Regions from separate parts of the Pseudomonas sp. Emmai genome, predicted to be linked through region 3. Evidence: predicted binding sites of a transcription regulator. Region 3 holds the regulator's gene; each other region holds the start of a gene.
The links. Region 3 encodes sigma-54, which starts transcription at its own class of promoters, with help from an activator protein. Its sites were predicted from a motif close to ANTGGCATNNANNTTGCTNT; they were not measured.
Positions count from the first base shown of each region.

Region 1: the regulator sigma-54 is predicted to act here: its motif matches at 2,408-2,427, upstream of ACY4LX_RS10845 (CmpA/NrtA family ABC transporter substrate-binding protein).
Region 2: the regulator sigma-54 is predicted to act here: its motif matches at 2,119-2,138, upstream of ACY4LX_RS09325 (flagellar basal body rod protein FlgF).

Region 1 is NZ_CM143685.1:2,378,927-2,388,540, forward strand. Features, by position in the region: gene ACY4LX_RS10835 (nitrate/nitrite transporter) at 1-149, opposite strand, end outside; gene ACY4LX_RS10840 (ANTAR domain-containing response regulator) at 487-1,062, opposite strand; gene ACY4LX_RS10845 (CmpA/NrtA family ABC transporter substrate-binding protein) at 1,078-2,289, opposite strand; gene ACY4LX_RS10850 (quinone-dependent dihydroorotate dehydrogenase) at 2,520-3,539, shown strand; gene rmf (ribosome modulation factor) at 3,862-4,077, opposite strand; gene rlmKL (bifunctional 23S rRNA (guanine(2069)-N(7))-methyltransferase RlmK/23S rRNA (guanine(2445)-N(2))-methyltransferase RlmL) at 4,609-6,879, shown strand; gene ACY4LX_RS10865 (sensor domain-containing diguanylate cyclase) at 7,025-9,424, shown strand.
Region 2 is NZ_CM143685.1:2,064,904-2,074,517, forward strand. Features, by position in the region: gene ACY4LX_RS09320 (sigma-54-dependent transcriptional regulator) at 267-1,829, shown strand; gene ACY4LX_RS09325 (flagellar basal body rod protein FlgF) at 2,193-2,933, shown strand; gene flgG (flagellar basal-body rod protein FlgG) at 2,980-3,765, shown strand; gene flgH (flagellar basal body L-ring protein FlgH) at 3,818-4,513, shown strand; gene ACY4LX_RS09340 (flagellar basal body P-ring protein FlgI) at 4,541-5,629, shown strand; gene flgJ (flagellar assembly peptidoglycan hydrolase FlgJ) at 5,644-6,951, shown strand; gene flgK (flagellar hook-associated protein FlgK) at 6,975-9,017, shown strand; gene ACY4LX_RS09355 (flagellar hook-associated protein 3) at 9,031-9,614, shown strand, end outside.
Region 3 is NZ_CM143685.1:1,336,598-1,346,211, forward strand. Features, by position in the region: gene ACY4LX_RS05825 (class II fumarate hydratase) at 1-1,022, shown strand, start outside; gene ACY4LX_RS05830 (hypothetical protein) at 1,050-1,490, shown strand; gene ACY4LX_RS05835 (superoxide dismutase) at 1,492-2,103, shown strand; gene ACY4LX_RS05840 (ZIP family metal transporter) at 2,134-3,027, shown strand; gene ACY4LX_RS05845 (HPr family phosphocarrier protein) at 3,096-3,371, opposite strand; gene rapZ (RNase adapter RapZ) at 3,387-4,244, opposite strand; gene ptsN (PTS IIA-like nitrogen regulatory protein PtsN) at 4,247-4,711, opposite strand; gene hpf (ribosome hibernation-promoting factor, HPF/YfiA family) at 4,724-5,032, opposite strand; gene ACY4LX_RS05865 (RNA polymerase factor sigma-54) at 5,106-6,599, opposite strand; gene lptB (LPS export ABC transporter ATP-binding protein) at 6,784-7,509, opposite strand; gene lptA (lipopolysaccharide transport periplasmic protein LptA) at 7,509-8,057, opposite strand; gene lptC (LPS export ABC transporter periplasmic protein LptC) at 8,044-8,616, opposite strand; gene ACY4LX_RS05885 (KdsC family phosphatase) at 8,630-9,154, opposite strand; gene ACY4LX_RS05890 (KpsF/GutQ family sugar-phosphate isomerase) at 9,154-9,614, opposite strand, start outside.

The DNA.
Region 1 (9,614 bases), 1.0 Mb from region 3:
CCGCGCTGTTGGGTGGTCAGGTGCAGGTCGGCGGCGATCTGCACCGCCAGTGGGCCGAGCAGGTACCAGACCATGAAGCTCAGGTCGAAATAGAGGAAGGCCGCAAACAATGTCGGGGTATGGCCGGATTTCCAGAAGCTTGAATTCATCGCGCACCTCAGCTGTTAAGCGTCTCGAGAAGGAGTCATGAGCTTGCAGGTGGGGCGCCGCCACGGCCGCACCACCGGCCCCAGTCTCTGGGGCCAAAACGAAAAAACGCCGCCACCGGATCCGCCATGGGCGAATGAGGTGAGCGACGTCTTTGTCGTAGGTGGGGCAACCGCCGTTGGTTACCTGTACAGATTACTTAGCGAGATCTGTGCCAACAGCCGGGACCGAGTCGCGGCCATTCGCGGGCAAGCCTCGCTCCTACAGGACTTCGGCGAATTCAAATGCTGTGAACGACACAAACCCTGTAGGAGCGAGGCTTGCCCGCGAAGGCGTCCTTCAGCCGAGCAATTCACTCATGGCAATAATCTGCTCCGCCACCTGAATCAACTTCTGCTGGCGGCTCATGGCCTGGCGCCGCATCAGGGTGTAGGCCTCTTCCTCGCCGCAGTCCTTCATCCTCATCAACAAGCCTTTCGCCAGTTCAATGCGCTTACGCTCGGCCAGTTGCTGATCCCGTGCATGAAGCTGGGCGCGCAGGGCCTGGTCGCTTTCGAAACGGGCCATGGCCACGTCGAGAATCGGCTGCAAGCGTTGTGCGTGAATGCCTTCGACGATGTAGGCACTGACCCCGGACTTGATCGCCTGGCGCATCACACCGGGGTCGTGTTCGTCGGTGAACATCACGATGGGCCGGGGTTGATCACGCGTGACCAATACCACTTGCTCCATCACATCGCGGCTCGGTGACTCGGTATCGATCAGGATCACGTCCGGGCGCACCGTTTCGACGCGCGCGGGCAGGTCGATGGTCAGGCCGGATTCGTCGATCACCTCGAACCCGGCCTCGGTCAGGGCGGCTTTCAGTCGTCCGACTTTCTTGGCCGTGTCGTTGATCAGCAGGATACGCAACATATTCGCAGTCTCCCGTCAGCGGCTGGCGAGCAATGGCGAGCTGTCGCTCATGGCGTGCAGTGTGAAGCCTCGGGCATAGCCGGCCGGGTCTGAGCCGTCCCAGACTTTGCCGTCGATCAACTGACTGCTGCGCATCTCCTGACCCCAGGCCGCAACGCCGACTGCCGTCGCCGCCTCGCGATAGAGATCCAATTGCTGGACCTTGCGCGCGACGCCGAGGTAATCCGGATCTTCACGCAGCAAACCCCAACGGCGGAACTGGGTCATGAACCACATGCCGTCGGACAGGTAAGGCAAATTGACCTCGCCGCCACCATGGAAGCGCAGAGCGTGCGGGTCTTGCCAGCGATGGCCCAGGCCATCGGCGTAATCCCCCAGCAGACGCGGTTCGATGCAATCCAGCGGCGCATCGAGGTACTCGGGCGCGCTCAACAACTGTGCGGTACTGCGGCGGTTTTCGGGGCTTTCCTCAATGAAACGGCTGGCTTCGAGGATCGCCATCACCAGCGCCCGGGCGGTGTTGGGGAATTGCTCGACAAAGGCGCGGGTGCAGCCAAGGACTTTTTCCGGGTGGTCGGGCCAAATGGTCTGGGTCGTCGAAATGGTAAACCCGAGATCCTGTTTAACCGCGCTGGCGCACCACGGCTCGCCGACGCAGAAACCGTCAATCCGCCCGGCTTGCAGGTGCGCGACCATTTGCGGCGGTGGCACCACCACGCTGTCGACATCCTGCAACGGATGAATGCCCTGGCTCGCCAGCCAGTAATACAGCCACATGGCATGGGTGCCGGTCGGGAAGGTCTGGGCGAACGTCAGTTTTGGACGAGTTTGGTGCACGTGCCGGTGCAGTGCTTCAGGACCGGTCACGCCCAGCGCTTGCAAGCCGTGGGACAGGTTGATGCTCTGGCCGTTCTGGTTCAGGCCCATCAGCACGGCCATGTCGGTGGGGGCAACGCCGCCGATGCCCAGGTGCACGGCGTAGATCAGGCCGTAGAGGCTGTGGGCGGCGTCGAGTTCGCCGCTGACCAGTTTGTCCCGCAGGTTGGCCCAGGATGACTGGCGCTTGAGGTTGAGGGTCAGGCCATAGGGTTGGGCGAAACCCTGGGTGGCGGCGACCACCACCGAGGCGCAGTCGCTCAGGGCCATGAATCCTACGTTGATCGCGGATTTTTCCGGGGCATCGCTACCGTTCACCCAGGCCAACGGGCCGACTGTGGTTTCATTCATCGCTAAACACCTTGCAAAAAAAAGCGTCGCCCCAGGCCCCCGCGTGAGCAGAACCGGGTGACGACGCCATCGTCTGTCGACTCATCCCGTCGTTGGCATGAGTGCTGATGCCTTTGTCGGTGCAAGGCATATGCCATCGAGCGTTGATTTGCGTGTGCGCCTCGCTTGCGACCCCGATGCCCGGCTATAATCGCCGCCTCATTTCGCCGCCATTCGAGTCAAACCCGCCCATGTACACCCTGGCCCGTCAGCTGTTGTTCAAACTTTCCCCGGAAACCTCCCACGATCTGTCCCTGGACCTGATCGGCGCGGGCGGGCGTTTGGGCCTCAACGGTTTGCTGTGCAAGGCGCCGGCGAAAGTGCCGGTGAAGGTCATGGGCCTGGAGTTCCCGAACCCGGTGGGTCTGGCGGCCGGTCTGGACAAGAACGGCGCGGCCATCGACGGTTTTGCCCAGTTGGGTTTCGGCTTTGTTGAAATCGGCACCATCACCCCGCGTGCGCAGCCGGGTAACCCGAAACCACGGATTTTCCGCCTGCCGGACGCCGAGGCGATCATCAACCGCATGGGGTTCAACAACCTCGGCGTCGATCACCTGCTGGCCCGTGTTGCCGCCGCCAAATACAAGGGCGTGCTGGGCATCAACATCGGCAAGAACTTCGATACGCCGGTTGAGCGTGCGGTTGACGACTACCTGATCTGCCTGGACAAGGTCTACGTCCACGCCAGCTATGTGACGGTCAACGTCAGCTCGCCGAACACCCCGGGCCTGCGCAGCCTGCAGTTCGGTGATTCGCTCAAGCAATTGCTCGCCGACCTGGCCCAGCGCCGGGCCGAACTGGCCTTGCGCCACGGCAAACATGTACCGCTGGCGATCAAGATCGCCCCGGACATGACCGACGAAGAAACCGCACAGGTGGCGCAAGCGCTGATCGAAACCGGGATGGACGCGGTAATTGCCACCAACACCACCCTGAGCCGGGTTGGCGTCGAAGGCATGGAACATGGCGACGAGGCGGGCGGTTTGTCCGGCGCACCGGTTCGTGACAAGAGCACCAATACCGTTAAGGTCCTGGCGGCAGAGTTGGCCGGCCGTTTGCCGATCATCGCCGTGGGCGGCATCACCGAAGGCAAGCACGCGGCTGAGAAAATCGCGGCGGGTGCGAGCCTGGTGCAGCTGTATTCCGGCTTCATCTATAAAGGCCCGGCGCTGATTCGTGAGTCGGTCGACGCCATTGCCGCTCTGCGCTAAACCCCGGTGGGATCGGGCTTTTGTGGCGAGGGGGCTTGCTTGTGGCGAGGGAGCTTGCTCCCGCTGGGCTGCGCAGCAGCCCCAACCCGGTCAACGCGGTATGTCAGGCAAAACGCGGTGGCAGGGTTTACGACTGCTGCGCAGCCGAGCGGGAGCAAGCTCCCTCGCCACAAAAGCAGTTCGCAGCAATTTTGTGTATCAGGCAGGCATAAAAAAGGGCACCTCGAAGGTGCCCCTGGGCCGAAGCCCGCCGTCCGGATGGGACGTGCGTGGTTAAGGTGTTACGTAATCAGGTGATTGTGTTGCAGTGTCAGGCCCTTTGTTAGCCAACGGCGTGAAGTTCGTTGAGTCTATGGATTCCCGCAGTGCCGGTCATACCGTCCCAGTTGTCGCCGCGTCCTTCGCGCCAGCCGTTAATCCAGGCTTGGCGTACCGACGGTAGAGTAAATGGGCAAAGCTCACGGGATTTGCCACCAACGCCATATTGATATCCGCGCAAAAATGCTCTTTCCAACGGATCACGCTTAAGTCTTCTCATAGGGTGTTGCCCTCACTTGTTGACTGTATTTATCGCGTCGACCTCAATCGAGGTCTGGCAGAAATTCTCTGCCGTTGGCGGCTCGCTGCCGGCGTCGCGAGCCAAGGTGTTGACGCCGTTGCGACGTCAACCTGTGTTGAGTTCTAACCAATAGGTCACATCGAGGGAATGATCGTTTTGTCATAAGAACGTAACCATAAAGATGGTATGGCCATAAGTAACACGATGTTTGTCCCGTGTTTATTGGTCAAACCCCGGTATGATCAGCCCCGCGCTGTATGACGGGGTTAATCCTTTAGTGAGAATGACCCACGTTTGCGCTGGGGTACTATTCGACGAAGGGTCGCTTTATGACATTTTGTTGCTTCAACTATTTTATCTGCCCTGACATCTAAGCTCTTTTAACCCGAGCAGTCTGGGTGGGACGGCACACCTTCGTGCCACGCGGGCGCTCTTTTAGAAAAGCGCCTGATTGAAAACCGGACCGGCAATGCGTTGTCGGTTCACTCAGCCAAAGGCTCTGAAATTCCAATGTCCGATCAATTCGAAATCTTCCTCACTTGCCCCAAAGGCCTTGAAGGCCTGCTCATCGAGGAAGCCGTCGGGCTTGGCCTTGAAGAAGCGCGTGAGCACACCTCGGCCGTGCGCGGCATGGCCACCATGGAAACCGCTTATCGCCTGTGCCTGTGGTCGCGTCTGGCGAACCGGGTGCTGCTGGTGCTCAAGCGGTTCCCGATGAAGGACGCCGAAGACCTGTACCACGGCGTGCTCGACATCGAGTGGCAAGACCACATGCTCAATGACGGCACCCTGGCCGTCGAGTTCAGCGGTCACGGCTCGGGCATCGACAACACCCACTTCGGCGCCTTGAAAGTCAAAGACGCCATCGTCGACAAACTGCGCACCCCGCAGGGCGACCGTCCGTCCATCGACAAGCTCAACCCGGACCTGCGCATTCACCTGCGCCTGGACCGTGGCGAAGCGATCCTGTCCCTCGACCTGTCCGGCCACAGCCTGCACCAGCGCGGCTATCGCTTGCAGCAGGGCGCGGCGCCGCTGAAGGAAAACCTCGCGGCGGCGATCCTGATCCGTTCCGGCTGGCCACGCATTGCGGCCGAAGGCGGCGCGCTGGCTGACCCGATGTGCGGTGTCGGCACGTTCCTGGTAGAAGCCGCCATGATCGCCGCCGATATGGCGCCGAACCTGCGTCGCGAGCAGTGGGGCTTCACCGCCTGGCTGGGCCACGTTCCGGCCTTGTGGAAAAAACTCCACGAAGAAGCCACCGAGCGTTGCGCCGCCGGCCTGGCCAAGCCACCGCTGTGGATTCGCGGCTATGAAGCCGACCCACGCCTGATTCAACCGGGCCGCAACAACGTCGAGCGCGCCGGCCTCAGCGAGTGGATCAAGATCTACCAGGGCGAAGTCGGCACCTTCGAGCCGCGTCCGGACCAGAACCAGAAAGGCCTGGTCATCTGCAACCCGCCGTACGGCGAGCGTCTGGGTGACGAGGCGAGCCTGCTCTACCTCTACCAGAACCTTGGCGAGCGTCTGCGCCAGGCCTGCCTGAACTGGGAAGCCGCCGTGTTCACCGGCGCCCCGGATCTGGGCAAGCGCATGGGCATCCGCAGCCACAAACAGTATTCGTTCTGGAACGGCGCGTTGCCGTGCAAGCTGCTGCTGATCAAGGTCACCCCGGATCAGTTCGTGACTGGCGAACGCCGCACCCCGGAGCAGCGTCAGGTCGAGCGCGAGCAGGCGGAAGTCGAAGTCGCGGACAACGACGTAGCGCCGGGCAAGTACGAGAAGTACAACAAGAACGGCAACCCGATCAAACCGGCCCCGGTGGTGATCGAGCAACCGCGCTTGAGCGAAGGCGGGCAGATGTTTGCCAACCGCCTGCAAAAGAACCTCAAGGCTCTGGGCAAGTGGGTCAAGCGTGAAGGCATCGACTGCTATCGCGTGTATGACGCCGACATGCCGGAATACTCGATGGCCATCGACCTGTACCAGGATTGGGTTCACGTCCAGGAATACGCCGCGCCGAAGTCCATCGACCCGGAAAAAGCCTCGGCCCGGATGTTCGATGCCCTGGCCGCCATTCCTCAGGCCCTGAACATCGACAAGAGCCGCGTGGTGGTCAAGCGACGCGAGCGTCAGAGCGGCACCAAGCAGTACGAACGCCAAGCGGCGCAGGGCAAGTTTGTCGAGGTCAACGAAGGTGGCGTGAAGCTGTTGGTCAACCTCACCGACTACCTCGACACCGGGCTGTTCCTCGACCACCGGCCAATGCGCATGCGTATCCAGAAAGAGGCGGCCGGCAAGCGTTTCCTCAATCTGTACAGCTACACCGCGACCGCCAGTGTGCATGCGGCCAAGGGTGGCGCGCGCAGCACCACCAGCGTCGACCTGTCGAAAACCTATCTGGACTGGGCGCGTCGCAACCTGTCGCTGAACGGTTTCTCCGACAAGAACCGTCTGGAGCAGGGCGACGTGATGGCCTGGCTCGATGCCTGCCGTGACGAGTTCGACCTGATCTTCATCGATCCGCCGACCTTCTCCAACTCCAAGCGCATGGAAGGCATCTTCGACGTGCAGCGTGACCAGGTGCAATTGATCGACCTGGCCATGGCGCGCCTGGCCCCGGGCGGGGTGTTGTACTTCTCCAACAACTTCCGCAAGTTCGTGCTGGAGGAGAACCTCACCACCCGTTATGCGGTCGAGGAAATCACCGACAAGACCATCGATCCGGACTTTGCCCGCAACGGTAAGATCCACCGCGCCTGGAAAATCACGGCCCGCTGACACCTGACCTGATTGGATCCACAGAGCCTTGATTTTTAAAGGCTCTTGGATTCTTTTCAGGGCTGGTCAAATTAGTGGCTAATAGCTATAACTCAACTCATGGCCAATGGGCTTTTCCGGCACCTGGCGTTTTGAGTTGCGTTTTATGTCGTTGCACGCCGTGCGCCCCAAGATCCTGGGCTTTATCAGCGAAGACGTCTCGGCCTGGTTGGTCGCGATGTTGGTATTGCTCGCTGGCGGGATTCTCACGGGGTTGCTGGCCTGGTCCACGTTGAATCTGTTTCATCATCAATTACGGCAACGCTTCCAACTGCTGGCCAGTGAGCGCTACAGCCGTATCGAAGAACGTTTCGAAGATCAGGAGCAGCGCCTCGATGGCCTGCGCCGGTTCTTTGCCAATTCCGAATCGGTGTCTCGCGCCGAATTTGACGGTTACACCCAACCTTTATTGCATCGCACCCAGGCGTACTCGTTTGCAAAACGGGTGTCCGGCGATGAACGTCCGGCGTTCGAGCAAGAGGTGCGCGCCCAGGGGCTGAGCGACTTCTCCATCCGTGAGCTCAATGTGGCGGGCGAACTGCAACTGGCGGCAGAACGCGATGAGTACGTGGTGGTGCTTTACAGCCAGACGCAAAGTCGACTCGGCTCGCCGCTGGGCTACGACTTGCTCGCCCAGCCGTTGCGCCGTGCCACCCTGGAACGGGCGGATGCGAGCGGTGGCATGGCAGTTTCGCAACCGATGCATTTAGTGAATGTTGAACCGGCCTATGCCCGCGGTGTGCTGCTGGTGGCGCCGGTGGTTCCACGTGAAGGCCTGCAAGCGCTGACGACCAAGCCGTTCGGTTACGTCATGGCGGTGATCAGCATGCGCCAGTTGCTGGCCGACGGATTACCGGAGGCCGGTCACGATTACCTGACGGTGCGCATTCTCGACCTGTCCACCAACGATCAACACGAAGTGTTGTACGAATCGGCGAAGCCTCCAGCCGTCAGTGACCTGTCCGCGAGCCGCTTGCTGCGCCTGGCCGACCACGACTATCAAGTGGACATCCAGCCCAGCGAAGCCTTTGTGCAGGCCAACCACTCTTCGGTGAGCAGCCTGGTGGTGCTCGGTGGTTTGCTCAGTCTGTTGCTCAGCGCCTTGCTCTACGTACTGGTCAGCCAGCGCCAACGGGCATTGAAAATGGTCGAGCAGCGCACCGAGGAACTGCGCGCCCGCGAGCAGGAATTGCGCGGCACCCACGGTCAGTTGCGCGGCGTGCTGAATGCCGCGACGCAGGTGGCGATCATTGCTACCGATCTGCGCGGAGTCATCAGCACCTTCAACGCCGGTGCCGAACACATGCTCGGTTACACCGCAACCGAGGTGGTGGGGCACATGACCCTGGAAAACCTGCACTTCCCCCGGGAGCTCGTAGCGCGCTCGGCGGAGCTGAGCGCGCGTTACGGCAAGTTGATCCCGACCTGCCAGGCGATGCTGGTCGAGGGCGGTGAAGAGGGCGGTCACGAAGCCCGGGAATGGACCCTGGTGCGCAAGGATGGCAGCCACCTGACGGTGAACATGCTGGCGACGCCGGTGCTGGATGAGCAAGGGCTGTGGGTTGGGCACCTGGCGATCTGCATCGACATCACCGAACGCAAGCGTGTCCACGAAGCCCTGGCGGCGCGGGACTTGTTGCTGAAGAAACTCAGTGCCCATGTGCCCGGCGGCATCTACCAGTTCAAGATGGAATTCGACGGACGCTTCAGTGTGATCTATGCCAGTGATGGCATCCGCGACATCTATGAGCTGGAACCGGATGTGTTGCTGCTCAACGCCGAAGCGATCTTCACCCGGATTCATCCACAGGATTCGACCCGGGTCCGCGCCTCCATCCGCGCCTCGGCCGATACCCTCAGTCCGTGGCGCGAGGAATACCGCGTGCAACTGCCGGTGGGCGGATTGCGCTGGGTCCGTGGCGAGGCGACCCCGGAGGAACTGCCCGGCGGTGGTGTGCTGTGGCACGGCTACATCTCGGATATCTCCGATCTCAAGCGAGTGGAAGAAGAGCTGCGGGCGCTGTCGGTGACCGACTCTTTGACTGGCATTCACAACCGCCGCTACTTCCAGGAACGCCTGACCATGGAAATGGCCCGGGTCGAACGCGGCGGTGGCGAGTTGTCGGTGATCATGCTCGACATCGACCATTTCAAACGCATCAACGACCAGCACGGCCACGCCGTGGGGGATCGGGTGTTGCAGGCGGTGTGCGAGCGCATTGGCCATCGCCTGCGCCGCACCGACGTGTTCTGTCGCCTGGGCGGCGAGGAGTTCATGGTGCTGTGCCCGGACATCAACGGCGAACACGCCCATGTCCTGGCCTTGCAGTTGTGGCAAGCGTTGCGCAGCTCACCGATCGACGGCGTCGGCACGGTGACCGCCAGTTTCGGGATTGCCAGTTGGCAGGTCGGCGAGGGCGCGGATGCGCTGTTGCTGCGGGCGGACTCGGGGGTGTATGCGGCGAAACAGGCGGGCAGGGATCGGGTTGAGAACCAGCGCTTGTAGGAGCAAGGCTTGCCCGCGATTGCGCACTGCCAGTCACATCAATGCTGGATGTTCCACCGTCATCTCGGGCAAGCCTTGCGCCCCCTGTTGATGATCGTTCCCACGCTCTGCGTGGGAATGCAGCCCGGGACGCTCCGCGTCCCAAAGTGGACGCAGAGCGTCCATTGAGGCATTCCCACGCAGAGCGTGG
Region 2 (9,614 bases), 730 kb from region 3:
AGGGGGAATTCATTCTTGTTATGTACAGCTATGGACCTAGAGATACCCCAAGGCGTGCGGTGATGCAGCAGGTGGTTTGCGTCGCGCGTAGGAAAAATCTGTGCTTTTCGTAAAGTTTTCGTTACGGAATGGCCGCTGTGGCGCAGGTATTGAGTTTTCCGGGTTTGAAAAGCGCTCTGGCTGTCACATAATCTTGACGACTAACTGAGCACTCCCGCAGAAATTTTCCGGCGGTGAGCCTCGATCACTCTGTTCAGGCTCTTTATATGCGTATCAAAGTCCACTGCCAAAACCGCATCGGCATCCTGCGTGACATTCTCAACCTGCTGGTGGAATACGGGATCAACGTCGCGCGCGGCGAGGTTGGCGGTGAACATGGCAACGCGATCTACCTGCACTGTCCGAACCTGATCAATATCCAGTTCCAGGCGCTGCGTCCTAAATTCGAGGCGATTGCCGGGGTATTCGGCGTCAAGCGGGTAGGGCTGATGCCCAGCGAGCGTCGGCACATGGAGTTGAACGCGTTGCTCGGTGCCCTGGAGTTCCCGGTGCTGTCGATCGACATGGGCGGTTCCATCGTGGCGGCCAACCGGGCGGCGGCGCAGTTGCTCGGGGTGCGGGTGGACGAGGTGCCGGGGATTCCCTTGTCCCGGTACGCCGAGGACTTCGACTTGCCGGAACTGGTGCGCGCCAACAAATCGCGGATCAATGGCCTGCGGGTCAAGGTGAAGGGCGATGTGTTTCTCGCCGACATCGCCCCGCTGCAATCGGAGCACGACGACAGCGAGGCCATGGCCGGCGCGGTATTGACCTTGCACCGGGCCGACCGGGTGGGTGAGCGCATCTATAACGTGCGCAAGCAAGAGTTGCGCGGTTTCGACAGCATTTTCCAGAGCTCGAAAGTCATGGCAGCGGTGGTGCGCGAAGCCCGGCGCATGGCACCGCTGGATGCGCCGCTATTGATCGAAGGCGAAACCGGCACCGGCAAAGAGCTGCTGGCCCGGGCCTGTCATCTGGCGAGCCCTCGCGGCCAGTCGCCGCTGATGGCGCTCAATTGCGCGGGCCTCCCGGAGTCCATGGCCGAGACCGAGTTGTTCGGTTACGGCCCCGGTGCCTTCGAAGGCGCGCGGGCCGAGGGCAAGCTTGGGCTGCTGGAACTGACGGCGGGCGGTACGCTGTTTCTCGATGGCGTCGGCGAGATGAGCCCGCGCTTGCAGGTGAAATTGCTGCGCTTCTTGCAGGACGGCTGCTTCCGCCGTGTCGGCAGTGATGAAGAGGTGTATCTCGACGTGCGGGTGATCTGCGCCACGCAAGTGGACCTGTCGGAGCTCTGCGCGCGCGGCGAGTTTCGCCAGGATTTGTATCACCGCTTGAACGTACTGTCGTTGCACATCCCGCCGCTGCGCGAATGTCTCGACGGTTTGACGCCGCTGGTGGAGCACTTCCTCGATCAGGCCAGCCGGCAGATCGGCTGCCCATTGCCGAAACTGGCGCCGGCGGCCATGGAACGGCTCAGTCATTACCATTGGCCGGGCAATGTCCGGCAGTTGGAAAACGTACTGTTCCAGGCGGTTTCCCTGTGCGAGGGCGGGACGGTCAAGGTCGAGCATATTCGCCTGCCGGATTACGGCGTGCGTCAGCCGCTTGGCGATTTCTCGCTGGAAGGCGGGCTGGATGCGATTGTCGGGCGCTTTGAAAAAGCGGTGCTGGAGCGCTTGTACTCAGAGCATCCGAGCAGTCGGCAGCTGGGTAAGCGGTTGGGGGTTTCCCATACGACGATTGCCAATAAGTTGCGTGAGTACGATGTCGGTAAAGAACCCGGAAACTAAGGTAATGCGAGGCTTTTGTGGCGAGGGAGCTTGCTCCCGCTCGGGCGCGAAGCGGCCGCAAAACCATCCCGTGCGGTGTGTCTGTCAGATCTCGGACGTCCGTTTTGGGGCCGCTTCGCAGCCCAGCGGGAGCAAGCTCCCTCGCCACAGGGTACGGCGTGGTCCATGAAGGCCGGACCTTGCCGTTAGCGGCATAACACCGCCGGTTTTTCGACTTCGACACAATCCTCCTATCCCCTCAAAACCCCTCAAGTCCTTTGTTTGCAGGGCCCGGCGCCGTCAGAAAAAAGTTGGTCTGCAAATTGCTTAAGGCTCAGCAGTACAGCAGTGGGCGGCAAACGTCCGGCATGCAGAGGAAAGAGTGTGGACAAGTACCTTTATGTGGCAATGACCGGCGCCAGCCAGAATGCACTGGCGCAGAAGGCTCATGCGAACAACCTGGCGAACATCTCCACCAACGGTTTTCAAAAGGACCTGGAGCAGGCCCGTTCGATGCCGGTGTTTGGTGACAGCTTTCCGGCGCGTGCCTATGCGATGTCCGAACGCCCGGCCACCGACTTCTCGCCAGGTTCGATGGTGGAAACCGGTCGTGACCTCGACGTCGCCGTGGCCGGCAACGGCTGGATCGCCGTGCAGACGCCCGATGGCGGTGAAAGCTACGTGCGCACCGGCAGCCTGAACATTGACGCCCTGGGCGTATTGCGCGCCGGCAATGGGATGCCGGTGATGGGCAATGGCGGGCCGATTGCCGTGCCGCCCGAGCAGAAAATCGAAGTGGGCGAGGACGGCACCATCAGCATTCGTTCGATGGGCGAAGGTCCGCGAGTGATGGCCGAAATCGACCGCATCAAACTGGTCAACCCTGACCTGAAGAACATGACCAAAGGCCTGGATGGTTCTATCCACACCAAAGACGGCAAGCCGGCGCAAGCCGATGCGGGCGTCAAGCTGGTGTCCGGGTTCCTGGAGTCGAGCAACGTCAATGCCGTGGAAGAGATGACGTCGGTGCTGGCTTTGTCGAAGCAATTCGAGCTGCACATCAAGATGATGAACACCGCCAAAGACGATGACCAGGCCATGGCTCGGGTCTTGCAGATCACCTAATTACCAGAACGTCGCGCCGTAAAACAGGCGCACGAGGAGAATCGAAATGCTTCCGGCTCTATGGGTTGCCAAAACAGGTCTGTCCGCCCAGGACACCAACCTGACCACCATTTCCAACAACCTGGCGAACGTATCGACCACGGGTTTCAAACGTGATCGCGCCGAGTTCCAGGACTTGCTGTACCAGATCAAACGCCAGCCTGGCGCCCAGTCGACCCAGGACAGCGAACTGCCGTCCGGCCTGCAATTGGGTACCGGTGTGCGCATCGTCGGCACCCAGAAGAACTTCTCCGCCGGCAGCTTGCAAACCACCGAGCAGCCGCTGGACCTGGCGGTCGACGGTCGCGGTTTCTTCCAGATCCTGCAACCGGATGGCACCACGTCCTACACCCGTGACGGTACTTTCCACCTCGACTCCAATGGCCAGATCGTCAACGCCAGCGGTTTCGCCCTGGAGCCGGCGATTGTCATCCCGAACAACGCCCAGACTTTCACCGTCGGCACTGACGGCACGGTGTCCATCACCGTTCCCGGCAACCCGGCTTCCCAGGTGATCGGCAACCTGCAAACCGCCGACTTCATCAACCCGGCCGGTCTGCAAGCAGTGGGTAACAACCTGTTCCTGGAAACCGCCGCCAGCGGCGCGCCGCAAGTCGGCACACCGGGCCTGAACGGTTTCGGCACCACGCTGCAGAACACCCTGGAAGGTTCCAACGTGAGCACCGTTGAAGAGATGGTCAACATGATCACCACTCAGCGTGCCTACGAGATGAACTCCAAGGTGATCTCCACCGCCGACCAGATGCTCTCGTTCGTAACGCAGAATCTGTAATCAAGTCTATGGGGCGGCCATAAGGTCGCCAGCAGCACCGTGAGGTAGGGTCATGAATCGCTTTGTATCTGTTGTGGCACTGAGTGGGGTGGTCGCGCTCGCGGGCTGCGTCGCGCCGACGGCCAAGCCCAATGACCCTTACTACGCCCCGGTGTTGCCGCGCACGCCGTTGCCGGCGGCCGCCAATAATGGCTCGATCTACCAGGCCGGTTTCGAACAGAACCTGTACAGCGACCGCAAGGCATTCCGGGTCGGTGACATCATCACCATTACCCTGAACGAGAAGACCCAGGCCAGCAAAGGCGCCAACTCGCAGATCGGCAAGACCAGCAAGACCGGCATCGGCCTGTCGTCGCTGTTCGGTGGCGGCTTGAGCACCAATAACCCGGTAGGCAGCGGCGACCTGAGCCTGGACGTCGGCTACAGCGGCGACCGTGCCACCAACGGCGCCAGCAAATCCGGCCAGAGCAACAGCCTGACCGGTTCGATCACCGTGACCGTCGCCGACGTCTTGCCCAACGGCATCATTGCCGTGCGCGGCGAGAAGTGGATGACGCTCAACTCCGGTGATGAGCTGGTGCGGATTGCCGGTCTGGTACGCGCCGACGATATCGCTACCGATAACACCGTGTCGTCGACCCGCGTCGCCGATGCACGTATCACCTATTCGGGCACCGGCGCGTTTGCCGATGCGAGTCAGCCAGGCTGGTTCGACCGTTTCTTCCTCAGCCCGCTGTTCCCTTTCTAGGTGGCTACGTTGAATCTTAAACACCTGATGGTGGCTGCCCTGTTGCTGTCCGCAGCGTTCACCGCTCAAGCCGAGCGTTTGAAGGACATTGCCAGTATTTCCGGCGTGCGGACCAACCAATTGATCGGTTACGGCCTGGTGGTCGGGCTTAACGGTACCGGCGACCAGACGACCCAGACCCCGTTCACTCTGCAGACCTTCAACAACATGCTCTCGCAGTTCGGCATCAAGGTGCCGCCGGGTTCGGGCAACGTGCAGTTGAAGAACGTCGCGGCGGTGTCGATCAGTGCGGATCTGCCGGCGTTTGCCAAGCCAGGTCAGCAGGTCGACATCACGGTGTCGTCCATCGGTAACTCCAAGAGCCTGCGCGGCGGCACCTTGCTGCTGACGCCGCTTAAAGGTATCGACGGCAACGTCTACGCCATCGCCCAGGGCAACCTGGTGGTCGGCGGTTTCGATGCCGAAGGTCGCGACGGTTCGAAGATCACCGTCAACGTTCCGTCGGCCGGTCGAATCCCTGGCGGTGCGTCGGTCGAGCGTTCGGTGCCGAGCGGTTTCAACCAGGGCAATAGCCTGACGCTGAACCTCAACCGTTCCGACTTCACCACCGCCAAGCGCGTGGTCGACAAGATCAACGACCTGCTCGGCCCCGGCGTGGCCCAGGCCATCGACGGCGGTTCGATCCGCGTCACCGCGCCACTGGATCCGAGCCAGCGCGTCGACTACCTGTCGATCCTGGAAAACCTTGAAGTCGATCCGGGCCAGGCGGTGGCGAAAGTCATCATCAACTCGCGCACCGGCACCATCGTGATCGGCCAGAACGTCAAGGTTTCTCCAGCCGCCGTGACCCACGGCAGCCTGACCGTGACCATCACCGAAGACCCGATCGTCAGCCAGCCCGGCCCTCTGTCCAACGGGCAGACGGCGGTCGTGCCGCGCTCGCGGGTCAACGCCCAGCAGGAAGCCAAGCCAATGTTCAAGTTCGGCCCGGGCACCACCCTCGACGAGATCGTGCGTGCGGTGAACCAGGTCGGCGCGGCGCCGGGTGACTTGATGGCCATCCTTGAAGCACTGAAACAGGCCGGCGCGCTGCAAGCCGACCTGATCGTGATCTGAGGACGACGACCATGATGGATATGCGCAAAGGCGCTTTGGTTGGCACCGGCGATTCGGGTTCGTACTCGGACCTTAACCGCCTGAACCAACTGAAAGTCGGCGACAAGAACAGCGAAGGCAACATGCGTAAAGTTGCGCAGGAATTCGAATCGCTGTTCCTCGGTGAAATGCTCAAGTCCATGCGCTCCGCCACTGACGAGTTGGGCAAGGACAATCCGCTCAACACGCCAGCCGCCAAGCAATACCAGGAAATGTCCGACCAGCAGTTGGCCGTTTCCATGTCCCGCGAGGGCGGCGGTATTGGTCTGGCGGACGTGTTGTTGCGCCAGATGTCGAAGAACAAACCGCTGGCGCCGGGTGAAGCCGCTGCCAACTCGGCAGCCAAGCAGGACGCGGCGAAAGCCAAGGCCGAGGCGATCATCACGCCGGTGGCCGCCGGCACAACTGCCACCAATGGTCCGTTGTCGCGCCTCAATGGCGAGCGTCCGTTGTGGGCTTCGCGCGGGGTCAAGGCGCCGACGGCGACCGCCGCTCACAGCAATGACGTGGCGCTGCTCAACCAGCGGCGCCTGGCCTTGCCGCCGAAACTGGCCGACCGCTTGCTCGCCGGCCTGGTGCCGTCCATCGCGACCGCCTCCACGTCTGTGGCAACGACCCTCAAGAATGTATTGCCAGAGCGCGCCACGGCCATGACGACCGGCGCCGGCCCGCTGTACAACGGCGATTGGCTGGCCTCGGCGACCGCATCGGCGTCGGGCGGGCAGATGCAGATTTACGGCCGTGCCATGGCGCAGATTCCGTTGGCGCCGGCGAAGAAAGCGTTCAGTTCCGCCGACGAATTCGTCAACACCATGTTGCCGATGGCCAAGGAAGCCGCCGACCGCATCGGCGTCGATCCGCGTTACCTGGTGGCCCAGGCCGCCCTGGAAACCGGTTGGGGCAAATCGGTCATGCGCGCTCAGGATGGCAGCAGCAGTCACAACCTGTTCGGCATCAAGACCGGCAGCAGTTGGAAGGGCGATTCGGCACGGGCAATCACCAGCGAATTCAGGGATGGCGCGATGGTCAAGGAGACGGCGGAGTTCCGCTCCTATGCCTCATACAAGGACAGCTTCCACGACCTTGTGACGTTGCTGCAATCCAATAATCGCTATCAAGATGTGGTGAAGTCGGCCGATAACCCAGAACAGTTTGTGCGCGAGTTGCAAAAGGCCGGTTATGCAACCGACCCGAACTACGCCAACAAGATTTCGCAGATAGCCAAGCAGATGACGAGTTACCAAAACTACGCTGCGGCGGGCGCTACCACCACGCCTTTATAGGCACAAGGCATAAGGTCTGAACCATGAGTTTGCTCAATATCGGGATGTCGGGTCTGGCGGCTAGCCAATCCTCTTTGGCTGTCACGGGCAACAACATTGCCAACGTCGACACCGCCGGTTACTCGCGTCAGCAAACCGTGCAGGGCACCAAGGCCTCGCAGCAGTACGGGAATGTTTTCATCGGCACTGGCACGACCCTGGCGGATGTGCGCCGGGTGTACAACGCCTACCTCGATTCCCAGTTGCAGACCGCCACTTCGCTCAACAGCGAAGCCGCTTCGTTCCAGGCCCAGGCCACGCCGCTGGATGCGTCGCTGTCGGACGTCAACACCGGCCTGACCGGCGTGTTGCAGAAATTCTTCACCTCGATGCAGGGTGTCTCGACCTCGGCGACCGACGATACGTCCCGTCAGTCGGTGCTGACCGGTGCCCAGGCGTTGAGCAATCGTTTCAATACCATTGCCAAGCAGTTGAGCGACCAGAACACCACCATCAATGGCAGCCTCGCTGACATGGCGGCCCAGGTAAACAAGCTGGCTACCACAATTGCCGGCCTGAACCAGAAGATCGGCGAAGTCTCCACCAGTGGCGGCCAGCCAAACGACTTGCTCGATTCCCGTAACGAAGCGGTGCGCCAACTGTCCGAGTTGACCGGTGCGCAAGTCGTCGAGCGCGGTACCAGCTACGACATCTATGTCGGCAGCGGCCAGCCATTGGTGATGGGCAACACCACCAATACCCTGGAAACCGCCCCGAGCAAGGACGACCCGACGCGCATGGGCCTGCAGATGAACCGCGGCTCCAGCACCATCGACATCACGTCAGTGATCAGCGGTGGCGAAATCGGCGGCCTGCTGACCTACCGCAAGGAAGTACTCGACCCGTCGCTCAATGAGTTGGGGCGTGTGGCGTTGGTGATTGCGGACCAGATGAACAGCCAGCAAGCGCAAGGCATCGACAAGAACGGCGATTTCGGCGCGGCCATTTTCAACAACATCAACAGTGCCGCGCTGATCAGTCAGCGCAGCATCGGCAATGCGAGCAACAGTGCCGGTTCCGGCAACCTCGATGTCACCATCAAGGACACCGGCAAGCTGACCACCAGCGATTATTCGGTGACGTTCACCAGTCCCACCGCGTACAGCGTCAAGCGTTCCGACGGTACCGATATGGGCTCGTTCAACACCGGGACCACGCCGCCCCCAGTGATCGACGGTTTCACCCTGTCGCTGAACGGCGGTGCCTTGAGCGCCGGTGACAGCTTCAAGATAACCCCGACTCGCGGTGCCGCAGCCAGCATTCAGATGGTACTGAGCGACCCGAAAAAGATCGCGGCGGCCGCTCCGTTAACCGGCGTCACCAGCGCGGCTAACGGCGGCACCTACACCCAGCCAACGCTCAGCAGCACCCTGGACATCTACAACCCGGCGTCCCAGGCGGAATTGCAGTCGGCGCTGAAAAACTCGACCCCGGTCAAACTGTCGTTCGGTGCCGCCAGCGGTGGCAGCCAGACTTACACCCTGAGCGACGCCCAAGGTAACCCGTTGGGTAGCGGCACCATCGTGCCGGGCCAGAGCAACACCCTGAACCTGAAAGTGGGCATGGTCGACGCCAGCGGCAACGCGATCATGGACGGCGGCACCCCGCCGGCGCAGAAAACCTTCACCGTGCAGACCACCGTAGGCGGTACGCCGAAGGCCAACGAAAGCTTCACGATTTCCCTGACCGGCGCGTCCTCCTCGGACAACCGCAACGCGCAATCCCTGGTAGCGCTGCAAACCAAACAAACCGTGGATACCGGTTCGGCGAGCAAGGGCATCAGCCTGACCGACGCCTACAGCAAACTGGTGACCAACGTCGGTACCCAGGCTGCCCAGGGCAAGTCCGACGCCGCTGCCACCTCGGCGATCCTGACCCAGGCCAAGGGCGCGCGTGATTCGCTCTCCGGGGTCAACCTGGATGAAGAAACCGGCAACCTGGTCAAATACCAGCAGTACTACACCGCCTCGTCGCAGATCATCAAAGCGGCGCAGGAAACTTTCAGCACGCTGATCAACAGCCTTTAAGGAGTCGTAATTCATGCGCATTGCTACCGCCCAGTATTACGAAACAACCGCTGCCAACTATCAGCGCAACTTCAACAACGCCATTGCCACCAGTGCTGAAGCCAGTAGCCTGCAACGCATCAACACCGCCTCCGATGATCCGATCGGTGCAGGGCGTTTGCTCTCCCTCGGCCAGCAGAGCGCGGATCTTGAGCAGTACACCACCAACATCAGCAGCACCAAGAGCGCGCTGAGCCTTCAGGAAACCACCCTGTCGTCCATCGGCACGGCGTTGCAACGCGCCAAGGAACTCGGCCTCGCCGCGAACAACGGTATTGCTACCGACTCGGATCGCAAGGCCTATGCGGCGGAGCTCGGCCAGATTCAGTCACAAGTTTTGGGCCTGATGAACTCCAAGGATGCGGACGGCAACTACCTGTTTTCCGGCTCGAAGACCGACACCGCGCCTTACTCGCAGAATTCCGACGGTACCTACAGCTACAACGGCAACCAGACCAGCATCAACCTGGGCGTTGGCGACGGCATGACGGTTGCCACCAACACCACGGGTTGGGACGCGTTCCAGCAGACCATCAACACCAGCCGCACCCAGACCAA
Region 3 (9,614 bases):
GCGAACCGGTGAATCCTAATGATCACGTCAACTGCGGCCAGAGTAGCAACGACATCATCCCGACCACCATTCACGTCAGCGCCGCATTGGCGTTGCACGAGCAATTGCTGCCGGCGCTGCTGCACCTGGTGCAAGTGATCGAGCACAAGGCCGAGCAGGTTCATCACCACGTCAAAACCGGGCGCACGCACCTGATGGACGCCATGCCGGTGCGCATGAGCCAGGTGCTCAACGGTTGGGCGCAACAGCTCAAGGCCAATATCGGCCACCTGCAAGACCTGCTGCCGAGCCTGCAATCCCTGGCCCAGGGCGGCACGGCGGTGGGCACGGGGATCAATGCCCATCCGCAGTTCGCGGCGCTGTTCAGTCAGCAATTGAGCAAATTGACCCAAGTGCAATTCCAGCCTGGCAAGGACCTGTTTGCGCTGATTGGCTCCCAGGACACCGCGGTCGCAGTCTCCGGGCAGCTCAAGGTCACCGCCGTGTCGCTGATGAAAATTGCCAACGACCTGCGCTGGATGAACTCCGGCCCGCTCGCTGGCCTCGGTGAAATCGAACTCGAAGCCTTGCAGCCGGGCTCGTCGATCATGCCGGGCAAGGTCAATCCGGTGATCCCGGAAGCCACGGCGATGGTCGCCGCTCAAGTGATCGGCAACGACACGGTGATCACCATCGCCGGCCAGTCGGGCAATTTCGAATTGAACGTGATGCTGCCGATCATCGCCCAGAACCTGCTGAGCAGCATCGAGTTGCTGGCCAATTCCAGCCGTTTGTTGGGCGACAAGGCCATCGCCAGCTTCAAGGTCAACGAGGCCCGGCTCAAGGAAGCGCTGTCGCGCAACCCGATCCTGGTCACTGCACTCAACCCGATCATCGGTTACCAAAAAGCCGCGGAGATCGCCAAGAAGGCGTATCAGCAGGGCCGTCCGGTGATTGATGTCGCCCTGGAACACACCGACCTGACGCGCAGCCAACTGGAAGAGTTGCTCAATCCAGAAAAGCTCACCGCTGGCGGCGTGTAACTCACGCTACTGCTTTGGAGGCACACCATGGAGCACTGGAAACGCACGATCGAAAGGGCTAATCGCCATTTCATGCTGGGCGAGTTCGTCGATGCCCGCGAGGCTTACTTGCAGGCACTGGCGCTGGCCCAGGTGTTGTTCGAGCGCTGGGCGGATGCCGACGAAGCGGTGGCCGCTTGCGTGATTTCCCACCACAACCTGGCCGACCTGCATTTGCGCCTGAACCAGCCGGAGGAGAGCGCCGAGTACCTGTGCGCGATCCATCAGCGCTTATTGCAGACCATGCAGGACTCGCGACTGGCCCCGGCCCTGCGCGAAGCCGCGTTGCGCCAGAGCAGCAAGACCTACGTCGAACTACTGAATTTCATCAGCGAACACGGCGAATACCCACGCACCCATCGTTTGCTGCACATGGAGGCGGTGTCGCCGCGGCATCAGTCTGTCCCTCTTCACCATGGAGTCCATTGAAATGGCTTTTACCTTGCCTGCCTTGCCGTACGCCTACGATGCCCTGGAACCGCATATCGATGCGCAGACCATGGAAATCCACTACACCAAACACCACCAGACCTACATCAACAACCTCAATGCGGCCGTTGAAGGCACCGAGTTTGCCGAGTGGTCGGTGGAAAAACTGGTGGCCGGCGTCCAGCAACTCCCGGAAAAACTGCGCGCTGCGGTGATCAACCAGGGCGGTGGCCACGCCAACCATTCGCTGTTCTGGGAAGTCATGGCGCCCAATGCCGGCGGCAAACCGGACGGTGCGCTGGCCACGGCCATCGATGAGCAGTTGGGCGGCCTCGACAGCTTCAAGGAAGCTTTCACCAAAGCCGCGCTGACCCGCTTCGGCAGTGGTTGGGCGTGGTTGAGTGTCACGCCGCAAAAGACCCTGGTCGTGGAAAGCAGCGGCAACCAGGACAGCCCGTTGATGAACGGCAACACGCCGATCCTCGGCCTCGACGTCTGGGAACACGCCTATTACCTGCGTTATCAGAATCGTCGTCCGGAATACATCAGCGCGTTCTACAACGTGATCAATTGGCCCGAAGTCGCGGCGCGCTATCAGGCCGCGCTGGTTTAAGTCCTCTATAAAAACAATCCAAGGCTGACTATGGGCACTGAAACACTGGCGATCGGCGGCGGACGAATGTTCCGTTACGCGTTGGGATCGCTGTTGCTGCTGGCGGGAATGACGTTGTTGGTTGCCCAGGGATTGGCGTGGCTGGACCTTGAGCCGAGGTTGCTGCGTGCCCTGCAAGGTGGGGCAATTTGCGCCTTAGGCACGGCGCTCGGGGCGGTGCCGGTGCTGGTGATTCGGCGCATGCCCCAGGCGCTCAGCGATACTTTGCTGGGTTTCGGTGCCGGGGTGATGCTCGCGGCGACCGCGTTTTCGCTGATTGTCCCGGGCATCTCTGCGGCCGAAAGCCTGGGGCTGACGCCTTGGGTGGCCAGCGGCCTGATCAGTTTCGGCATCATGCTCGGCGCATTCGGATTGTTTCTGGTGGATCGCAAGGTCTCCGGGGCCAGTCCGGAAATGCTCGTTGGCACCTTGGAACGCCCGGTGATTGCGCCGCGAATCTGGCTGTTCGTGTTCGCCATCATTGCCCACAACATTCCGGAAGGCATGGCGGTCGGGGTTTCGGCCGGTGGCGGCATGCCTGACGCCGACAGCCTGGCCATGGGCATCGCCTTGCAGGATGTGCCCGAGGGACTGGTGATTGCGTTGGTGTTGGCCGGGGCGGGGATGTCGCGGTTCAAGGCGTTCCTGATCGGTGCGGCATCAGGCTTGGTGGAGCCGGTTTTCGCATTGTTGTGCGCGTGGCTGGTGAGCCTGGCGGAATTGCTGTTGCCGTTGGGACTGGCGCTGGCGGCTGGGGCGATGCTGCTGGTGGTGACCCATGAGGTGATTCCGGAGTCGCGGCGCAATGGTCACGACAAACTGGCTAGCCTGGGGTTGTTGCTGGGGTTTTGCTTGATGATGGTGATGGATACGGCGTTGGCGTAAAAAAGATCGCAGCCTTCGGCAGCTCCAGGATCGGCAAGGAGCTGCCGAAGGCTGCGATCTTTTGATGTTCAACCACCTTCGCCGAAGTAGTCGTTGATCAGGGCCACCAATGCCTGCAAGGCTTCGTCGGCCTGTTCACCTTCGGTACTCAGGTGAATGATGGTGCCCTTGCCGGCAGCGAGCATCATCATGGCCATGATGCTTTTACCGTCGACCATGGACTCGGGATTGCGTCCGACCCGGATCGTGCAATCCTTGAACTCACCGGCAACACCAACGAATTTCGCAGAAGCGCGGGCATGCAGGCCCAGCTTGTTGATGATTTCAATTTCCAGAGCAGGCATCGCGTAGTGAATCCTTTAGCTGAGGTCGCGGTGGCGAACCTGGACATTCTTCAGGGATTGTTGCAGGGCCTGGCCCAGACGTTCGGTCAGGTACACGGAGCGGTGATGACCGCCGGTACAGCCAATGGCAATGGTGACGTAGGCGCGGTTGCTGGCGGCGAAACGGGGTAGCCACTTGAACAAGTAGTTGTAGATGTCCTGGAACATCTCCTCGACGTCCGGCTGTGCCGCCAGATAGTCGGCCACCGGTTGATCGAGCCCGGACTGCGCTCGCAGTTCCGGCTTCCAATAAGGATTGGGCAGGCAGCGCACGTCGAACACCACGTCGGCGTCCACTGGCATGCCACGCTTGAACCCGAAAGACTCCACCAGGAACGCAGTGCCGGGCTCCGGCTGGTTCAGCAGGCGCAACTTGATGGTGTCGCGCAACTGGTACAGGTTCAGGTTGGTGGTATTGATCTTGAGGTCGGCGAGGTCCGCAATCGGCCCGAGCAGTTGGGACTCGTCGTTGATCGCCTCGGCCAGTGAACGGTTGGCGTTGCTCAGCGGGTGCCGGCGGCGGGTTTCCGAGAAACGTTTGAGCAGGGTTTCTTCATCGGCATCCAGATACAACACATCGCACTGGATATGCCGGCTGCGCACTTCTTCGAGCAGTTCGGGAAAGCGCGACAGATGGCTGGGCAGGTTGCGGGCGTCGATGGACACGGCGACCAGCGGCTGTGCCAGTTCGGTATGAATCAGGGCGCGTTCGGCCAGTTCCGGCAGCAGGCCGGCGGGCAGGTTGTCGATGCAGTAGTAGCCGTTGTCCTCAAGGACATTGAGCGCCGTACTTTTACCTGAGCCGGAGCGGCCACTGACGATGATCAAGCGCATGATTAGTGACCGTTTTGCTCGCTCAGGACGACCTGATACAAGGCTTCGTTGCTCGGGGCACTGCGCAGTTTCTCGCGGACTTCCTTGCGGTCAAGCATGCTGGCGATCTGGCGCAGCAACTCCAGGTGCGCATCGGTGGCGGCTTCCGGGACCAGCAGTACAAACAGCAGGTCCACCGGGGCGCCGTCGATGGCGTCGAAATCGATAGGTGCGTCAAGGTGCATCAGGGCGCTGATGGGCGAGGTACAGCCCTTCAGGCGACAGTGGGGGATAGCGATGCCGTTGCCAAAACCGGTGGAACCGAGTTTTTCACGGGCAATCAGAGCCTCGAAGACATCTTGCATCTCCAGATCCGGCACTTCCCGGGCGATCAGGTTGGCAATTTGCTCGAGGGCTTTCTTTTTACTGCCGCCCGGCACGTTCACGAGGGAACGGCCGGGGGTCAGGATGTTTTCAAGTCGGATCATGGGTTGGGGATGTTAACGACCGGTCGCGCCCTGGAGGAGGCTCTGGGTCTTTTCCTTATGCTTTTTGAGTTGTTTATCCAGCTTGTCGGTCAATGCGTCGATCGCCGCGTACATATCGGTATGTTCCGCGTTGGCGACTACTTCATTGCCGGGAATATGCAGGGTGGCTTCGATTTTCTGCTTCAGCTTCTCGACCGTCATCGTGACCTGCACGTTGGTGATCTTGTCGAAATGCCGCTCTAATCGTTCGAGCTTTTCGCCGATGTAGGCGCGCAGGGGTTCGGTCACTTCCAGTTGGTGTCCACTGATGTTGACTTGCATACAGCTTCTCCTTCGTTGCCAGTGCATAAAGCGGCAGATCAGATGATCTACCACTGGAACGCTGTGCTGTGGCTTACATCAACCGCTTGCGTTCGCTCGAAGGCGCGATTCCCAGGGATTCGCGGTACTTGGCGACGGTGCGGCGAGCCACCTGAATGCCTTGTGCCTCCAGTAAACCAGCGATCTTGCTGTCACTCAACGGCTTTTTCTGATTTTCCGCGGCAACCAGTTTTTTGATGATCGCGCGGATCGCTGTGGACGAGCATTCACCGCCTTCGGAGGTGCTGACATGGCTGGAGAAAAAGTATTTCAGCTCATATATGCCCCGTGGGGTATGCATGAACTTTTGGGTGGTCACCCGTGAAATCGTCGACTCGTGCATGCCCACCGCTTCGGCGATGTCATGCAGGACCAGCGGTTTCATGGCTTCGTCGCCGTACTCCAGGAAGCCGCGCTGGTGCTCGACGATCTGGGTGGCCACTTTCATCAGGGTTTCGTTGCGGCTTTGCAGGCTCTTGATGAACCAGCGGGCTTCCTGCAACTGGTTGCGCATGAAGGTGTTGTCGGCGCTGGTGTCGGCGCGGCGTACGAAACCGGCGTACTGAGCGTTGACCCGCAGCCGCGGCACCGATTCCTGGTTCAGCTCCACCAGCCAGCGCTCGTTGTCCTTGCGCACGATCACGTCGGGCACGACGTATTCGGCTTCGCTGGACTCGATCTGCGATCCTGGGCGCGGGTTCAGGCTCTGGACCAGTTCGATCACCTGGCGCAGTTCATCTTCCTTGAGCTTCATGCGGCGCATCAACTGGCTGTAGTCGCGGCTGCCGAGCAGGTCGATGTAATCGCTGACCAGGCGCTTGGCCTCGGCCAGCCAAGGGGTCTTGGCGGACAGCTGGCGCAATTGCAGCAGCAGGCATTCGCCCAGGTTGCGCGCGCCGATGCCAGCCGGTTCGAATTGCTGGATGCGGTGCAGGACGGCTTCGATTTCGTCCAGTTCGATGTCCAGTTCCGGATCGAAAGCTTCGAGGATTTCCTCGAGGGTTTCGTCCAGGTAACCCTGATTGTTGATGCAATCGATCAGGGTCACGGCAATCAGGCGATCGGTGTCGGACATCGGCGCCAGGTTCAGTTGCCAGAGCAGGTGGCTTTGCAGGCTTTCGCCGACCGATGTGCGAGTGGTGAAATCCCATTCGTCGTCATCGTTGCTGGGCAGGCTGCTGGCGCTGGTCTGGTAGACGTCTTCCCACGCGGTGTCGACGGGCAGTTCGTTGGGAATGCGCTCGTTCCAGTCACCTTCCTCGAGGTTGTCCACCGTCGGGGCGGTTTCCTGGTAGGAGGGTTCTGAAACATCGGCATTGGGTTGCTGTTCGGCTTTGTCGGCCAAGGGATCGGCGTTATCGAAGTCGTCGCCTTCTTCCTGGCGTTCGAGCATCGGATTGGACTCCAGGGCCTCCTGGATTTCCTGTTGCAGGTCCAGGGTCGACAATTGGAGCAGGCGGATGGCCTGTTGCAGCTGAGGTGTCATCGTCAGCTGCTGGCCCATTCTCAAGACTAGCGATGGTTTCATGGCAGGGGCTTAACACCTTATTCGCCGGCGCGCATGCGCCATCCACTACAGGGCGCCGGAGCGCCAAACTTAAGCAAATTATATGCCCGAAACTGCATCGTTTGCCTAGAGCGCTGTAACAATAAAAACTTATTGATTTTTTATCGAGACAAGCGCTCGGACAATCAGCCAGACACCTCAGTGCTTAAAGGCGGAACTCATGACCCAGATACACTTCCTTGACCAGTTCGTTGGCCAGGATGGTGGCGGAGTCACCTTCGGCGATCAGTTGGCCATCGTTGACGATGTAGGCGGTTTCGCAGATATCCAGGGTTTCACGGACGTTGTGGTCGGTGATCAGCACGCCAATGCCCTTGGCCTTGAGGTGATGGATGATCTGTTTGATGTCGCCCACCGAAATCGGGTCCACGCCGGCGAAAGGTTCGTCGAGCAGGATGAATTTCGGGTTGGTGGCCAAAGCCCGGGCAATTTCCACCCGGCGGCGTTCACCTCCGGACAGGCTCATGCCGAGGTTGTCACGGATGTGGCTGATGTGGAATTCCTGCAGCAGGCTTTCCAGCTCCTTGCGACGACCCGCCTTGTCGAGTTCCTTGCGGGTCTCGAGGATGGCCATGATGTTGTCGGCTACCGACAGCTTGCGGAAGATCGACGCTTCTTGCGGAAGATAGCCGATACCGGCCTTCGCACGACCGTGCATCGGCTGGTGGCTGACGTCCAGGTCGTCGATCAGTACGCGACCCTGATCGGCCTGCACCAGGCCGACGATCATGTAGAAGCACGTGGTCTTGCCGGCGCCGTTCGGGCCCAGCAGGCCGACGATCTGACCGCTGTCGATGGACAGGCTGACGTCGCGCACGACCTGGCGGCTCTTGTAGCTCTTGGCCAGATGCTGAGCTTTCAGAGTTGCCATTACTGGGCCTTTTTCTCGTCGGTTTTCGGCTTCGGCTGGATCACCATGTCGATGCGCGGACGCGCCTCGGTGACCTTGCTGCCCGTGGCACGGCCGGCGCTCGCCAGTTTCTTGACCGTGTCGTAGACGATTTTCTCGCCCTGGGTGGTGTTGTTGTCCTTGTCGACGACTTTGGCCTTGTCGATCAGTACAACGCGGTTTTGCGCGGCATGGTACTGGATGGTCACGCCCCAGCCCTGAACAGGCTTGGTGTCACCAGCGGTCTGCAGTTGCTCGAAGTAAGCAAGATTGCCCACCGAGGTCACCACATCGATGTCGCCGGTCGGGGTGCGGGTGATGGTCACGGTATTGCCTTTGACCTTCATCGAACCCTGGGTAATGATCACGTCACCTTTATAGGTGGCAACGCCATTCTTGTCGTCCAGTTGGGCATCGTCGGCCTGAATACGGATAGGCTGCTCTTGATCGTTCGGCAGAGCCCAGGCGCTCACGCTTCCCAGTGCTGCGCCCAGACTGAGCAAAATAGGGAGGGTTTTAACGAGCCTCATACTGTCCTCTTACGTTCGATAGCAGATGTATTCTGCTTTCTTTCAAATACGCTTTCATTCCGTTGCCAGTCGACACACCACCAGCGCCGTCGATTCTAACGGGTTGATCGGTCTGCGCATATTGCTGCTGCGGGAACACGGTCATCCGGGTGCTGGTAACGATCAAATTACGGTTCTTTTCATCGGTGCGTGCAATACGCACCGAATCGATCAGTTCTACCTGGGTGCCGTCCGCGTTCACTTCACCGCGCAAACTGGTGACGTGCCATGGAAAATCGGTGCCGCGGTACATGTTCAGGTCCGGATTGGTCAGCAACGACACGTCGGTCGCCTTGAGGTGCTCGACCTTGTCGGACGTCAAGTCGTACTGCAGGCCACCGTCGGGCAGGTACTGCACGCTGTGGGCGTTAATGGCGTAATAGTCGATTGCACTTTCATCGACCGCGACGACCGGCTTGTCAAGGAAGCGTTCCGGGCTGATGTTCCAGTAGCCGACCGCCGCAAATATCGCAGCGATACAACCGAACAGCATAAATCTGCGAAACTTTTTGCTCAAAATAAACATAAATGGCTCACAGGTACGCGGCGTTGGCCGCATCGAGGCGGCCCTGGGCGCGCAGGATCAATTCGCAGAATTCGCGGGCGGCACCTTCGCCGCCACGGGCCAGGGTGATGCCGTGGGCGTGTTCGCGCACGAAGCTGGCGGCATTGGCCACCGCCATGCCCAGGCCGACGCGACGAATCACCGGCAGGTCTGGCAGGTCGTCACCGAGGTAGGCAACCTGTTCATAGCTTAGATTGAGTTGGGCAAGCAGCTCGTCGAGCACCACCAGTTTGTCTTCGCGACCCTGATACAGATGTGGAATGCCGAGGTTTTTCGCTCGACGTTCGACCACCGGGGTCTTGCGGCCGCTGATGATAGCGGTCTGTACGCCGGCTGCCATCAACATCTTGATGCCTTGGCCATCGAGGGTGCTGAAAGTCTTGAATTCGCTGCCGTCTTCGAGGAAGTACAGGCGTCCGTCGGTGAGGACGCCGTCGACGTCAAAGACCGCCAGTTTGATGTTCTTGCCGCGTTGCAGCAGATCGTCGCTCATCACATTACTCCGGCACGCAGCAGGTCGGACAGGTTGAAGGCGCCCACCGGGCGGTCTTCCTTGTCGACGACTACCAGTGCGTTGATTCGATGGTCTTCCATGATTTTCAGGGCTTCGGCTGCCAGCATATCGGCCCGGGCGGTCTTGCCATGAAGGGTCATGACTTCATCAATGGTCGTGTGGTGGATGTCGATGGTGCGGTCGAGGGTGCGGCGCAAGTCGCCGTCAGTGAAGATCCCGGCCAGTTTGCCATTGGGTTCCACGATCGCGGTCATGCCCAGGCCTTTGCGGGTCATTTCCATCAGCGCGTCCTTGAGCAGCGTGCCGCGTTGCACCTGGGGCAATTCTGCGCCGGCGTGCATGACGGTTTCCACTTTCAGCAGCAGGCGGCGGCCAAGCGCGCCACCTGGATGGGAAAAGGCGAAGTCTTCCGCGGTAAAGCCGCGCGCTTCCAGCAGCG